Regions from separate parts of the Breoghania sp. L-A4 genome, predicted to be linked through region 1. Evidence: predicted binding sites of a transcription regulator. Region 1 holds the regulator's gene; each other region holds the start of a gene.
What was found. Region 1 encodes LexA, which represses DNA repair genes until DNA is damaged. Its sites were predicted from a motif close to TGTTCNNNNTGTGTTCNG; they were not measured.
Positions count from the first base shown of each region.

Region 2: the regulator LexA is predicted to act here: its motif matches at 2,447-2,464, upstream of uvrA (excinuclease ABC subunit UvrA).
Region 3: the regulator LexA is predicted to act here: its motif matches at 1,409-1,426, upstream of recA (recombinase RecA).

Region 1 covers NZ_CP031841.1:2,294,836-2,299,569, forward strand. The annotation lists gene D1F64_RS10585 (ComEC/Rec2 family competence protein) at 1-567, shown strand, start outside; gene D1F64_RS10590 (hypothetical protein) at 681-1,151, shown strand; gene lexA (transcriptional repressor LexA) at 1,200-1,913, opposite strand; gene glp (gephyrin-like molybdotransferase Glp) at 2,072-3,277, opposite strand; gene moaC (cyclic pyranopterin monophosphate synthase MoaC) at 3,290-3,784, opposite strand; gene trpC (indole-3-glycerol phosphate synthase TrpC) at 3,793-4,593, opposite strand; gene trpD (anthranilate phosphoribosyltransferase) at 4,639-4,734, opposite strand, start outside.
Region 2 covers NZ_CP031841.1:2,473,128-2,477,861, reverse strand. The annotation lists gene D1F64_RS11390 (DUF2306 domain-containing protein) at 1-178, opposite strand, end outside; gene D1F64_RS11385 (single-stranded DNA-binding protein) at 544-1,098, opposite strand; gene D1F64_RS11380 (SapC family protein) at 1,308-2,090, opposite strand; gene uvrA (excinuclease ABC subunit UvrA) at 2,724-4,734, shown strand, end outside.
Region 3 covers NZ_CP031841.1:3,416,057-3,420,790, forward strand. The annotation lists gene recA (recombinase RecA) at 216-1,289, opposite strand; gene D1F64_RS15645 (PfkB family carbohydrate kinase) at 1,595-2,581, shown strand; partial or broken gene D1F64_RS15650 (pseudouridine-5'-phosphate glycosidase) at 2,784-3,649, shown strand; gene D1F64_RS15655 (cell surface protein) at 3,778-4,734, shown strand, end outside.

The DNA.
Region 1 (4,734 bases):
GCCTTGCTGCAGCCGGGCTTCCAGATGTCGTTTGCCGCCGTGATCGCGCTGGTGGCGGCGTATGAGGCCTGGCGCAAGCGCGGCGCGCGCGAGACGACGCGCGCCGGGCACACGCTGTGGCATGGCTTGCGCTTCTGGATCGCCGGATTGCTGGTCACCTCGCTGATCGCCGGGCTGGCGACGGCGCCCATCGCGGCGGTGCATTTCTATCGCACGGCGCCCCTGGGGCTTCTCGCCAACATGGCGGCGATGCCGTTGGTGAGTCTGGTGATCATGCCTGCCGCCGTCGCCTCGGTCCTGGCCATGCCCTTCGGCCTGGACCCGCTGCCGCTGTCCGCCATGGGCGCCGGCATTGACGCCATGCTGGCGATTGCCGAGACCGTCGCGCGCTGGACGCCGTCCGGCGGGCTCGTCGGCGCCGTGCCGCCGGTCGTCGGACTCGCCTGCGTCGCCGGGCTGCTGCTTCTCGCCTTGCTCAAATCGCGCTGGCGGCTGATCGGTCTCGCCCCCATCAGCCTGGCGGCCGTGCTGCATTTTGGCTTTCCCCCGTCCGCCCGGATATTCTGATCAGCGAGGACGGACGCACGGTCGCCGCGCGCCAGCCCGATGGCCGCCTGGCGATCCTTCAGGGAAGCGGCGGGCGCTTTGCGGCCGAGGTCTGGCTGAGGGCCGATGGCGATGTGGCGCCGCTCGCGGACCGCAAGGCCCGTGCGCCGGTGGCGCGCTGTGATGATCTTGGGTGCGTGCTGAGCGCGGGACTTCAGGCGCACGCCGCGCCGGCGCGGGCCGCCCGCGCGCCGCCCGCCTTGCACATCGCGGTGCCGAAAACCCCGCAGGCGCTGCCCGAAGACTGCCGCCAGGCGGATGTGATCGTCGCCTTCTTCGAAGTGCCGGACTGGTGCGCGCGAAGTGCCCTGGTGTTCGACCGGACACGCCTTTTGCGCGACGGTGCCGCGGCGCTGTATCTCGCCGGACCCTCAGACACGCGGATGCCGGGCGGCGCCCGGGATCCGGTCTCAAAGCAGCCCGGACCCGGCACGGGAGCCGCAATGCCCCTGGATGCCGACGTGCCGCCGCTTGTGCGCTCCGCGCGCATCGAGACCGTCCGGAATGGCCGTCATCGTCCGTGGCACGGCGCGCCCGCGGATTGACCGCGTGTTCGCGCGATCCCGCGGAACGGAACCGCGTCCTGCCGGTGCTCAGTAGCGCCGGTAGAGCGCCACGAGCTTGCCCTGAACGCGGACCCGGTCGGCGCCGAAGATCCGTGTTTCATAGGCCGGGTTGGCGGCCTCCAGTGCGATCGAGGCGCCCTTCTTGCGCAGGCGCTTCAGCGTCGCTTCCTCTTCGTCCACCAGCGCCACGACAATGTCGCCGCTCTCGGCGGTGTCGCCCTTGCGGATCAGCACGGTGTCGCCGTCCAGGATTCCTGCGTCGATCATCGAATCGCCGCGAACCTCCAGCGCGAAATGCTCGCCCGACGACAGCATGTCGACGGGAATCGAAATGAAGTGGCTGTGTGTCTGGATCGCCTCGATCGGCACGCCGGCGGCAATCCGTCCCATCACGGGAACGGAGACCACGTCGTCGGGCGAGGCCTCGCGGGACGGGGCTCTTTGCGGTTCGCGCTTGCCCAGCGATCCTTCGATGACGCTTGGCGAGAAGCCGCGGCCGCGCTGCGCGGCAAGACTCGGAGAAATCGATTCCGGCAGCTTGAGAACTTCCAGCGCCCGCGCCCGATTCGGCAGCCGGCGGATGAAGCCGCGCTCCTCAAGAGCCGTGATCAGGCGATGAATGCCGGATTTGGAGCGCAAGTCGAGCGCATCCTTCATCTCGTCGAACGACGGCGGCACGCCGGCCTCCTTGACCCGTTCGTGGATGAACATCAGCAGTTCGTATTGCTTGCGCGTCAGCATGGATGGCCTTTCGCTTGCGGGTCCCTTGGCGCGGCTCGGAATGCCAAGCCGCAGCATCGGGTACAAAACACGAACGTAGGCTACCCGTTCTGTTTGTGTTCTGCAAGGCGAATATGAATGATGGATGTTGTTGGCGCGTTCGCGCGACGCAACGGCGGCTAGAGCCGCACGATGCTGACGGCGTCTCCGGCCGCCGCCGCGGGGGCGTGCGGCGCGCGGATGATCAGCGCGTCGGCCGCGGCGAGCGTGGCCAGCATGGAGGAATCCTGCAAGACGAACGGCGTGGCCACCAGACGGCCCGATGCGTCGCGCGACAGCCTGGCGCGCAGATAGTCCTGGCGGCGGTCGTTTTCGCCAAGCGCATCTCCCAGGATGGCGTCCTCTTCCTTCGGGCCGGAGCCGGGCTGACCGAGCAGCGCATCGAGCAGCGGCTTCAGGAATAGAAGCCCGCATACCATGGAGGAGACGGGATTGCCGGGCAGGCCGAGCACGCGCATGGGGCCGAGGTGGCCGAACATCAGCGGCTTGCCGGGCCGCATGGCGATGCGCCAGAAGGCCAGTTCCATGCCCTCGTTGCCCAGCGATTCCTGCACCAGGTCGTGGTCGCCGACGGAGGCGCCGCCCAGCGTCACGAGAATGTCGGCGCCCCATTCGAGCGCGGCGCGCACCTGGGTGGCGATGGCCACCTGATCGTCGCGGGCAATCTCCAGCATCCGTGCCTCGCCTCCATGCGCGCGCGTCAGGGAGGCGATGCCGAACTGGTTCGAGGCGACGATCTGGTCGGGCGCGGGCTCGGTGCCCGGCGGCACGAGTTCATCGCCGGTGGCCAGCACCGCGACCCTGGGACGCCGGCGCACCGGGATCTCGGCGTGGTTCATCGCCGCGGCCAGCGCCAGCGATCGGTAGCACAGGCGGGTTCCCGCCTTGAGCAGCACGTCGCCTTGGGTGAAATCGAGCCCGGCGCGGCGCACGTAGCGGCCCAGCGGCACGGCCTCGTTGGCGACGATCGTGTCACCGTCGCGGACCGCGTTTTCCTGGATCAGGATCGAATCGGCGCCTTCGGGCAGCGGCGCGCCGGTGAAGATGCGCACGCATTCGCCGGGGCCGACGGAGCCGGAGAATTCATGCCCCGCGGGCGCGTCGCCGATGACCTTCAGGGAGGCCGGCACCAGTTCCACGTCCGCCGCGCGCACCGCGTAGCCGTCCATGGCGCTTGCGGCAAACGGCGGCTGGGTGCGGGTCGCCGCCAGATCCTCGGCCAGCACGCGGCCGTCGGCGTCGGCCAGCGGCACGCGCTCGACCTCGGTGGGCACGAGTTTGTCGAGCAGGCGGGCCAGCGCGTCTTCGACCGATATCAGGCTCATGTGGCGGCGCCTCTATGTGTTGTCCGGGGCGGTCCAGGAGCCCGACTGGCCGCCGGATTTCTCCAGCACCTTTATGCCGGAGAGCACCATGCCGCGATCGACCGCCTTGGCCATGTCGTAGATCGTCAGACAGGCGACGGAGGCGGCGGTGAGCGCCTCCATCTCGACGCCCGTCTGTCCCGACAGCTTGGCCATGGCGGTGACGCGCAGGCCGGGCAGGGACTCGTCGGCCACGATGTCCACGGAGACCTTGGACAAGGCCAGCGGGTGGCACAGCGGGATCAGTTCGTGCGTACGCTTGGCGGCCATGATGCCGGCGATGCGCGCCGTGGCGATCACGTCGCCCTTCTTGGCGTTGCCGGACAGGATCATCTCCAGCGTCTCGGGCTTCATCAGCACCGAGCCGACCGCCGTGGCGGTGCGCGCGGTGACGGCCTTCTCCGAGACGTCGACCATGTTGGCCGCGCCGGTGTCATCCAGATGCGTCAGTCTCGTGCCGGTGGCCATGAGTGCTCCTAACGGTGCGCGCGGGCAAGCAGCGCCTGCGTCGCGGCGGCGACGTCGTCCTGGCGCATCAGGCTTTCGCCGACCAGGAAGGTCTCGATGCCGACACGTTCGAGCCGCGCGCAATCGTCCGGTGTGAAAATGCCCGATTCGCCGACGATCAGCCGGTCACCGGGCACCATGGGTGCCAGCCGCTCGCTGGTCTCAAGCGTGGTCTCGAAGGTCTTCAGGTTGCGGTTGTTGATGCCGATCATCGGCGAGGTGAGCCTGAGCGCGCGCTCGAGCTCCGGCTCGTCGTGTACTTCGATGAGCACATCCATGCCGAGCGCGAAGGCGGCGTCCTCAAGCTCCCTGGCCTCGCAGTCGGTCACCGACGCCATGATGATCAGGATGCAATCCGCGCCCCAGGCGCGGGCCTCGAGCACCTGATAGGGCTCAAAGAGGAAATCCTTGCGCAGTGCGGGCAGGGCGACGGCGTTCCGGACCGCGGCGAGATACTCCGGCTTGCCCTGGAACGAGGGCGCGTCGGTGAGCACGGAGAGGCAGGCGGCGCCCCCGGCCTCATAGGCGCGGGCCAGCGCCGGCGGGTCGAAATCCGCGCGGATGAGGCCCTTCGACGGGCTGGCTTTCTTGATCTCGGCGATCAGCGCGAAGGAACCCGCGTCACGCTTGGCGCGCAGGGCGTTGAGAAACCCGCGCGGCGGTGCGGCGGCCTCGACCTGGCGGCGAAGGCCGGCTTCCGGCACCCGCTGCTTCGCCTCGGCGATTTCCACGCGCTTGTAGGTCTCGATCTTCTTCAGAATATCGGTCATCTGGTATCCATCAGGCGGAGGACGCGCCGCTCGGGATTGTGCAATCTACTGGTTGGAGAGCGCGACCAGCCGGTTCAGCCGGTCGAGCGCCGCGCCGCTGTCGATCGATGTGGCCGCAAGCGCGGCACCTTCCGCCAGCGT
Region 2 (4,734 bases), 180 kb from region 1:
AGAACGACGAACCGGCGAGCCCCGCCATCAGCGCCACCCAGATCCAGCCGGAGCGCCGGTGCGTGCCGTCACCCTTGGCGCGGGCGAACTGCAGCAATCCGAGCGCAAAGGCCGCAAACGCGGCATAGGCATGAAGCTGGATGATCAAGGGCGCGGAAAACAGAGGGGCGAGGCTCATCGGCCGATGGTGCTCCATTGCGAAAAGGCGGCCTGAACGGAGCCGGGCCGCGCAAGCATACCGCGCAAGGCGCTTCCTCTCAGACACCGCGCAACGCCGGTCACAGGAACCATTCTTTGCAACCGGTGGGACAAGCCCGCCTCCACCGCGCACCCGCCCTTGCAGGGAGTGGGGACCGATAGAGCAAGCCGCCGATGCTTCGAGACGCCGTCTGAGACGGCTCCTCAGCATGACGTTGTCCGTGTTGATATTTTTCGTGAGATCGCCACGCACTCAACGTCACCCTGAGGAGGCCGCGCGTGCGGCTGTCTCGAAGGGTCGGCGGCATCATGCCAACGGCCGAAAATATCCAACCCAACATTCGCTCAGAACGGGATTTCGTCGTCCATGTCGTCGACCGGGCCGCTGCGCTGGCCGCCCGGAGCACTCTGGCCACCCTGGCCGCCCTGACCGCCGCCATACTGGCCGCCCTGGTTCATCGGCGCGGACTGGCCGAAGTCGCCGCCGCCCTGACTGCCCTGGCCGACCCGTCCGCCGGAGCTGTAATCACCGCCGCCCTCACCCTGGGCGCGCCCGTCAAGCATGGTCAGCGTCGAGTTGAAGCCCTGCAGCACAACTTCCGTGGAATATTTGTCCTGGCCGCTCTGGTCCTGCCATTTGCGGGTCTGCAGCTGGCCCTCGAGATAGACCTTCGAACCCTTGCGCAGATACTGCTCGGCGACCTTGCACAGGCCCTCGTTGAAGATCACCACACGATGCCACTCGGTGCGCTCGCGGCGCTCACCGGTGTTCTTGTCGCGCCAGCTGTCCGAGGTGGCGACACTCAGATTGGCGATCGGACGGCCATCCTGTGTGCGGCGGATTTCCGGATCGGCGCCCAGATTGCCGACCAGAATGACCTTGTTTACGCTGCCAGCCATGTCTGAACTCCCGTCTCAAATCTTTGGGCGACCCTAACGCTTTTGCGGCGCGAACATCGCAAAACCATCCGGTTTTCCACAATAGGCTCCACAATACCGCAAGCCGCCACCGCGCCGCAGGATCAAAACGCGGACATGTTCGCATTTTGTTCCCATCAATGCAAGCAGCGCCTTAGCCGCCCCTTCCGCCGCAACACGGGCGCGGAGGCCTATTCCGCCATGGCGACGAGATCCGGCCAGACCTGCGTCGAGAGAAGCTGGCAATAGATGCCGGCCATCAGACCGTCGTTGCGCAGGCCGAGATAGGCCTCATCGGGCAGTTCCTGCAGGCGGCGCTCGTCGATGACGAAATAATCGGCGATGCGGACGGTTTCACCGTCCTTCAGGGTGAATTGCGCCTGGTTGGAAACCAGCAGGTCCAGCTCCTTGAGCCGGGCGACGAACGTGTCCGTGGCCCCGGCCTGGCGCTGGAAGGTGGCGCAGAACTCCAGCGCCTTTTCCGTCTGCTCGCTCGGCTTGCCGTCGACGAACAGCGGGACCTCACCACCGTCGCGCAACCGCGGGCACGCACTGTCAATGCAGAGCGCGAAATTGTCGCCGCTGTTCTCGCGCACCAGAATATAGGGGTAGCGGCGCACATAACCCGGCACATAGGTGGACGGTTTCCAGCGCCCGTCCGCGCCGACGAACAGATTCTGCTGCTGGCGCAGCCCCACCATCGCCACCGGCTGCGGCACATCGCGCCCAACGAAAACAATGGGATAGGTCCGGCAGGCGGCGGGGAACTCCGCCAGCGTGATGGGGATCGCCTGGGTCGCGGCGGCGAAGCTCATGTCATCGCTGCTATCCAGCCCCAGCGCGCCGTGCCGGTCCGGGTTCAGCGCTTCGGGCGCGGAGTAGAACAGCGGCATCATCGCCCCGCCCTGCGCGGCAGCCGCGGCGCTGCCCGCGCCATTGCCCTCAGCCGGCGTTTCGACGGGATCATCGGTCATAAGCGGTCCCTTGAGACAGGTCTTTCATGGCGGCACTATTGCAAAGATCCAAAGGGATTAGAACAAAAAGGCGCACTCGCCCACAGACTCTTTGCCCGTGTATCAGGCGATCCGGCGGCCCGGACAGGCTTGGCAGGCGGCACGACGCCGCCACGCAATCAGGACAAGCAGCCGGCGCCGATGCCTTGCAGAACCGGTCCGAAACGTCGCGAATTTCATTCAGATCGCTGCGGAATCGGCCCTGTTTCGGGGGGGTGTTTCGATGGATTTGAAGTGTTTTCGAGAAGAATCCGGCCCGATCCCGCTGCGGGGTTCTCCCCACGGAATTTGGGCGGACCATCCCGCGCATTTGCTCTTGTTCTCTTTTTGTACTTCTATAATATTGAGTCTGACAGCGCCTTGATTGACCCGTATAACCTCCCACTTGATGCCACGGGCCTCAAGGGGCATCAGACCGCAGCCAGTTCGCGCGCCGCCCATCCCGGCCCACCGGATCCATCGGGGGCCGCGCTCGAGCGCCACCACGCATTGTTCAGGACCCGGACGCGCCGGGCCCGCGAGGAAGTTTTCATGCCGGATACCAAGCCGCCGGAAGCCACATCCGACGCCGTTACCACCACCGTCGCCACCAGGATCGACGCCACGCGGTTCATCTCGGTGCGCGGCGCGCGCGAGCACAACCTCAAGAACGTCGATCTCGACATCCCGCGCGACAAGCTGGTGGTGATGACCGGGCTGTCCGGTTCCGGCAAATCCTCGCTGGCGTTCGACACGATCTACGCCGAGGGCCAGCGCCGCTACGTCGAAAGCCTCTCGGCCTACGCGCGCCAGTTCCTGGAAATGATGCAGAAGCCCGACGTCGACCAGATCGACGGGCTGTCGCCGGCGATTTCCATCGAGCAGAAGACCACCTCGAAGAACCCGCGCTCCACGGTGGGCACGGTGACCGAGATCTACGACTACATGCGGCTGCTGTTCGCGCGCGCCGGCGTGCCCTATTCGCCGGCGACAGGCCTGCCGATCGAGAGCCAGACGGTGAGCCAGATGGTCGACCGGATCATGGCGCTGGAGGAAGGCACGCGGCTCTATCTGCTGGCGCCGATGATCCGCGGGCGCAAGGGCGAATACCGCAAGGAACTCGCCGAGCTGATGAAGAAGGGCTTCCAGCGCATCAAGCTCGATGGCGTCTTCACCGAGATCAACGAAGCGCCGGCGCTGGACAAGAAGCTCAAGCACGACATCGACGTGGTCGTCGACCGCATCGTGGTGCGGCCCGACATCGCCTCGAGGCTTGCGGATTCTCTGGAGACCGCGCTGCAGCTTGCCGACGGTATCGCGGTGGCGGAATTCGCCGACAAGCCGCTGGAGGCGGCGGCCGAGGGCGCGGTGCTGCAGAACCGCAACGAGACGCACGAGCGGATGCTGTTTTCGGAAAAATTCGCCTGCCCCGTCTCCGGCTTCACGATTTCCGAAATCGAACCGCGGCTGTTCTCCTTCAACAATCCCTTCGGCGCCTGCCCGACCTGCGACGGACTGGGCACGACGCTGAAGTTCGAGGGCGATCTGGTCGTGCCCGACGGCACACTCACCTTGCGCGGCGGCGCGGTGCTGCCCTGGGCCAAGACCGGCTCCACCTCGCCCTATTACGCGCAGACGCTGGAGGCGCTGTGCCGCCACTTCAAGGGGTCGATGAACACGCCGTGGGACGATCTGCCCGAAGGCCTGCGCGATTGCATCCTGCATGGCTCGGGCGACGAGGAGATCACCTTCACCTATGACGACGGCGTGCGCAGCTACCAGACGCAGAAGCCGTTCGAGGGCGTGGTCGGCAACATCGAGCGGCGCTGGCGGGAGACCGACAGCAACTGGGTGCGCGAGGAGCTGTCGCGCTACCAGTCCGACAGCCCCTGCCCGGCCTGCAGCGGCTTCCGGCTGAAGCCCGAGGCGCTGGCGGTGAAGATCGACGGCAAGCACATATCGCAAGCCTCGCAGATGTCGATCCGCCACGCGCGCGACTGGTTCGAGCATGTGCCCGACACGCTCAATGAGAAGCAGAATGCCATCGCCGCGCGGATTCTCAAGGAGATCCGCGAGCGGCTGCAGTTCCTCAACGACGTCGGGCTGGAATATCTCACCCTGTCGCGCAATTCCGGCACGCTGTCGGGCGGCGAGAGCCAGCGCATCCGGCTGGCCTCGCAAATCGGCTCGGGGCTGACCGGCGTGCTCTATGTGCTCGACGAGCCCTCGATCGGGTTGCACCAGCGCGACAACGCGCGGCTGCTGGTGACGCTCAAGCACCTGCGCGATCTCGGCAACACCGTGATCGTGGTGGAGCACGACGAGGACGCGGTGCTGGCGGCGGATTATGTGGTGGACGTGGGCCCCGGCGCGGGCGTGCACGGCGGCCACATCATCGCCCACGGCACGCCGGCCGACATCATGGCCAGCGAGGCCTCGCTGACGGGGCAGTATCTTTCGGGCACGCGGCAGATCCCGGTGCCGGAAAAGCGCAGAAAAATCTCCAAGACGCGGCAGCTCAAGGTGATCGGCGCCACCGGCAACAACCTGCAAAACGTCTCCGCCGGCATCCCGCTGGGCACGTTTTCCTGCGTCACGGGGGTTTCGGGCGGCGGCAAGTCGACCC
Region 3 (4,734 bases), 1.1 Mb from region 1:
CTTCTGCACGCTTGAACCAGGCCGGACACCCCGCCGATGGGCGCTGAAACGCAGTACGCCCGCCGGCGCATTGCCGACGGGCGTACTGTCATAATCGCTGCACGCGATACCCGGACCAAAACCGCGATCCGCCACCTACAGGCAAAAGCTGAAGCGTGCCCTTCCGCAGCCGCATCATATGCGACCGGCCGGTCAGGCGCCCGCAAGAGCGAGGATCAATCCTCGTCCGCCACGCCCGCGTCACCGTCCGGATCGGTGATCCTCTCGGCGATAAGACCCGCATTCTGGCGGATCGCGCTTTCGATCTCCGCGGCCACTTCCACGTTCTCACGCAGGAAGGTCTTGGCGTTCTCGCGGCCCTGACCCAGGCGCTGGCTGTTGTAGGAGAACCAGGAGCCGGACTTCTCGACGATGCCGCCCTTGACCCCGAGATCGATCAACTCGCCCATCTTGGAGATGCCTTCGCCATACATGATGTCGAATTCGATCTGCTTGAACGGCGGCGCCAGCTTGTTCTTGACCACCTTGACGCGGGTCTGGTTGCCGACGATCTCGTCACGGTCCTTGATGGAGCCGATACGGCGGATGTCGAGACGCACGGAGGCGTAGAATTTCAGCGCATTGCCGCCGGTGGTGGTCTCGGGAGAGCCGAACATGACGCCGATCTTCATGCGAATCTGGTTGATGAAGATGACCATCGTCTTCGACTTGGAGATCGACGCGGTCAGCTTGCGCAGCGCCTGGCTCATCAGCCGCGCCTGCAGGCCCGGCAGGCTGTCGCCCATCTCGCCTTCCAGCTCCGCGCGCGGCGTCAGCGCCGCGACGGAGTCGATCACAAGCACGTCGATGGCGCCGGAGCGCACCAACGTGTCGCAGATTTCCAGCGCCTGCTCGCCCGCGTCCGGCTGCGAGATCAGCATGTCGTCGATGTTGACGCCCAGCTTGCGCGCGTAAATCGGATCGAGCGCGTGTTCGGCGTCGATGAAGGCGCAGATGCCGCCCTTCTTCTGGGCTTCGGCGATCGTGTGCAGCGCCAGCGTAGTCTTGCCCGAGGATTCCGGCCCGTAGATCTCCACGACACGGCCGCGCGGCAGACCGCCGATGCCGAGCGCGATATCAATACCGATCGATCCGGTCGATACGGTTTCGATCTCGACAACCTGGCCTTCACCGAGCCGCATGATGGACCCCTTGCCGAAGGCCCGTTCAATTTGCGACAGCGCCGCATCCAGTGCTTTAGTCTTATCCATTCCTGTGCCCTCGACGAGGCGGAGATCGGCCTGTGACATCGTATAGGGCTCCTTATTCCACGGTGGGACGGGCGATACAAATTTCATGTTTGTACCGTTTTTGTTCCAATTTCTCGAACAGTTGTCAAGCACTTATGAAAACACCATAAATTTCAGTATGTTCGCCAAATGTTCCGGGTCGCCTCTTGCACCTGCCTCGACCACCGGCACGCGCCGGGACGCCATACCGGCGCAGAATCGCCACCCACCCGGAATGCGCCGGGCGCCCGAGCGGCGGCCAACAACAAATTGCGCGCCGCCCCACGGCTTGCTATCGCAGACACACCAACAAGGCGGCGCGATCCATGACGGCTGACCGGAATGAACATACGACGGATGACACGCGCCGGATCGCGCTGATCGGCGGCATCCATATGGACCGCATCGCCACAGGAGCGCGTGATGTTCTCCCCGACACCTCGACGCCGGGCGTTATTGCGGTGCGCCCCGGCGGGGTGGCGTCCAATGTGGCGCGAATTCTGGCGCGGCTCAATTCCGGTTCAGCGACATGCCATGTGGCGCTCGCGGGACGTCTGGGCGCGGATGCAGATGGCGACACGCTGCGCGCCGCTCTCGAAGACCTGGGCATCGACATCTCGGCGATCCGTACGTCGACGCTGGCCACAGCCAGCTATCTCGCCCTGCATCACCCGGACGGGCGGCTCGCCGCCGCCGTGTCCGACACCACCATCACCGAGGAAGTCACGGACACCGACTTCGCGCCGCTCCCCGGGGCGCTTGCCGATGCGCACTGGTGGTTTATCGATGCCAATCTCTCCGAGGCAACACTGGTCGCGCTGTGCGGCATGGCCGCGGACCGCGTGATCGCGGCGGATGTGGTGTCGATCGCCAAGGCGCCACGGCTGCGCTCCTGTCTGGCGCGCATTGACCTGCTTTTCGCGAACAGGGACGAAGCCATCGCCCTTCTCGGCGACAGGGTTGGCGCAGACCGCTCCGCCGGGGGCCTCGCCCAGGCCCTGTGTGCGGCCGGCGGACGCGCGGTGGTGGTGACCGATGGGGCGAATGGCGTGGCGTGGTGCCGGCGGGAGACTTCGGAAAGCAGCGCGGGGCGGATGACCGCCCTGCCCGTCCACGTGCGTCACGTCACCGGCGCGGGCGACGCGCTGATCGGCGGCACGCTCAGCGGGTTGCTCGGCGGGTTCCCGTTGGATGCGGCGCTCGCACGCGGGCTGGCCACCGCGGCGCTGACGCTTGAGGGCGCCGCCATCAGCCTGGATGCGGTCACCAAGCGCCTGGACTCGACCACGGCGCATGCCCCGATAGCGCGATGACCCGTGCGGGAACGCCCGGGTTTGACACGCGGTTTTCGCTTGTGCTTGATCGCCCTTGCTGAGACACATTGGTGCCGCGCGTCGTCCCCCAAGGCCGCCTGACAGGCATGGGAAACGGGGCGGCATCACATCCGGAGTCCCTCGCATGAAGCCGCATGAAACCACCGACGTTCTCGTCCTGGCCCCGGACGTTCGCGAGGCCATGGATGCCGGACGGCCCGTGGTGGCGCTGGAATCCACCATCATCACGCACGGCATGCCGTGGCCCAGGAACGTGGAGACGGCGCGCCGGGTGGAAGCGGAAATCCGGACGCATGGGGCGGTGCCGGCGACCATCGCCGTGCTTGAGGGGAATTGCGCGTCGGGCTGGACGACGCGGACCTTACCCATCTGGCCCAGGCCAACCATGTGATGAAGCTGTCGCGCGCCGATCTGGCGGTGGCGATCGCGGCGGGGAAAACCGGGTCCACCACGGTGGCCGCCACCATGATGGCGGCGCATGCCGCCGGCATTGCGGTGTTCGCGACGGGTGGCGTCGGCGGCGTGCATCGCGGCGCGGAAATGACGTTCGACATATCCGCCGATCTCGACGAACTGTCACGCACACCGGTCTGCGTGGTGGCCGCCGGCGTCAAGGCGCTGCTCGACCTGCCCAAGACGCTGGAACTGCTGGAGACGCGCGGCGTGCCGGTGGTGGGTTTCGGCACGGACGAATTCCCCGCCTTCTGGTCGCGCCGCTCCGGACTGAAGGCCCCGTTCCGGCTGGATACGCCTGAAGAAGTGGCGCGGCTGCTCAAGGCGCGCGCGCGCTTCGGCCAGCATGGCGGCGTGCTGATCGCCAATCCGGTGCCGGAAGCCTCCGAGATCCCGGCCGACGAGATGGAAGACGTCATCCAGGCCGCCCTGCACGAGGCCACCCACCGCCACATCCGCGGCAAGGAGGTCACGCCCTTCGTGCTGGCGCTGATCTACGATCTGACGGCGGGCCGCAGCCTTGAGACCAACATCGCGCTGGTGCTCAACAACGCGCGCGTGGCGGCGGAAATCGCCGTGGCGCTGGCGAAATAATCCGACGTGCCATCATGACGTGTATTCATTCTTGCGAACGGCACGGCTAACATGCCGGACAACAAGGCGATAAAAAGCCGCATTTCCCAATTTTCTTGTTCTGTGCAGTCCCTATTCAGGAAGCCCTCATGACCGACATCGCACTCACCTCCATGCAGTATCTCGACAAAGCCATGGGCGCTCTCAGGGACATGGGCCTGCTGCCCGACGGAGCCCAAGAAGAAGCCCCCATCACGCATCTTCTGGAACAGATTTCCGACCTTTCTCCCGACAAGGTCACGGTCATCGCGCGAACCCTGACGCAGAGTTCCACCTTCAACGAAGTGGTCCGCGAACAGATCCGCGGCATGGAGATCGGCGAGCGTTATGAAGTGCTCACCGACACGTTCAACTCCATCCGCGACGACGCCAAGAGCATGGTCGACCAGCTCGCCGACGGCAAGGTTTCGGCGTTCGAAGGCCTGCAGAACACCTGGATGCGGATGCGACGCGGCACGATTTCCGACCGTTTCGACGATATCAAAAAGACCTATCTCGACGTCGCGCGCGATACCAAGGACCAGATCAAGCGCGAGCAGCTCATTCTGAACGCCTACCGCGACTTCCGCGGCGCGCTGAAGCAGGCAGAGGTGCTGGCGCTGGAAGTGCTCAAGACGGCGACGGCGAAACTGGAGGCCGCCAAGGCCGCGCTGGAGGAAGCCTCAAGCGCCGTCGCCAGCTTCACCGGAACGGAACCGGCCGACAAGGCGCGCCTGGAAATGGCCCGCGACGAGCGCGTGCGCGAGCTGCAGGACGAGGAACGGCGCTACCAGATCGCCAAGGACCTCTCCGACAACCTGACCATCGGCTACAACACCTCCGAAGTCATCATGGCGCGTCTCATGCAGACCACCAGCGCCAAGGACCGGGTCTACGCGCAGGCCGTCAGCTTCTTCTCCACCAACGAATCCGTGCTGACCGCGCTCAACGCCTCCTTCACAGGGCTACAGGGACTGCACGAATCCACCCAGACGCTGAATGCGATGAAGGAAGGCGTCTCCAAGAGCCTGGAAACGCTGGCGGAAATCGGCGACCAGGTGCAGGAA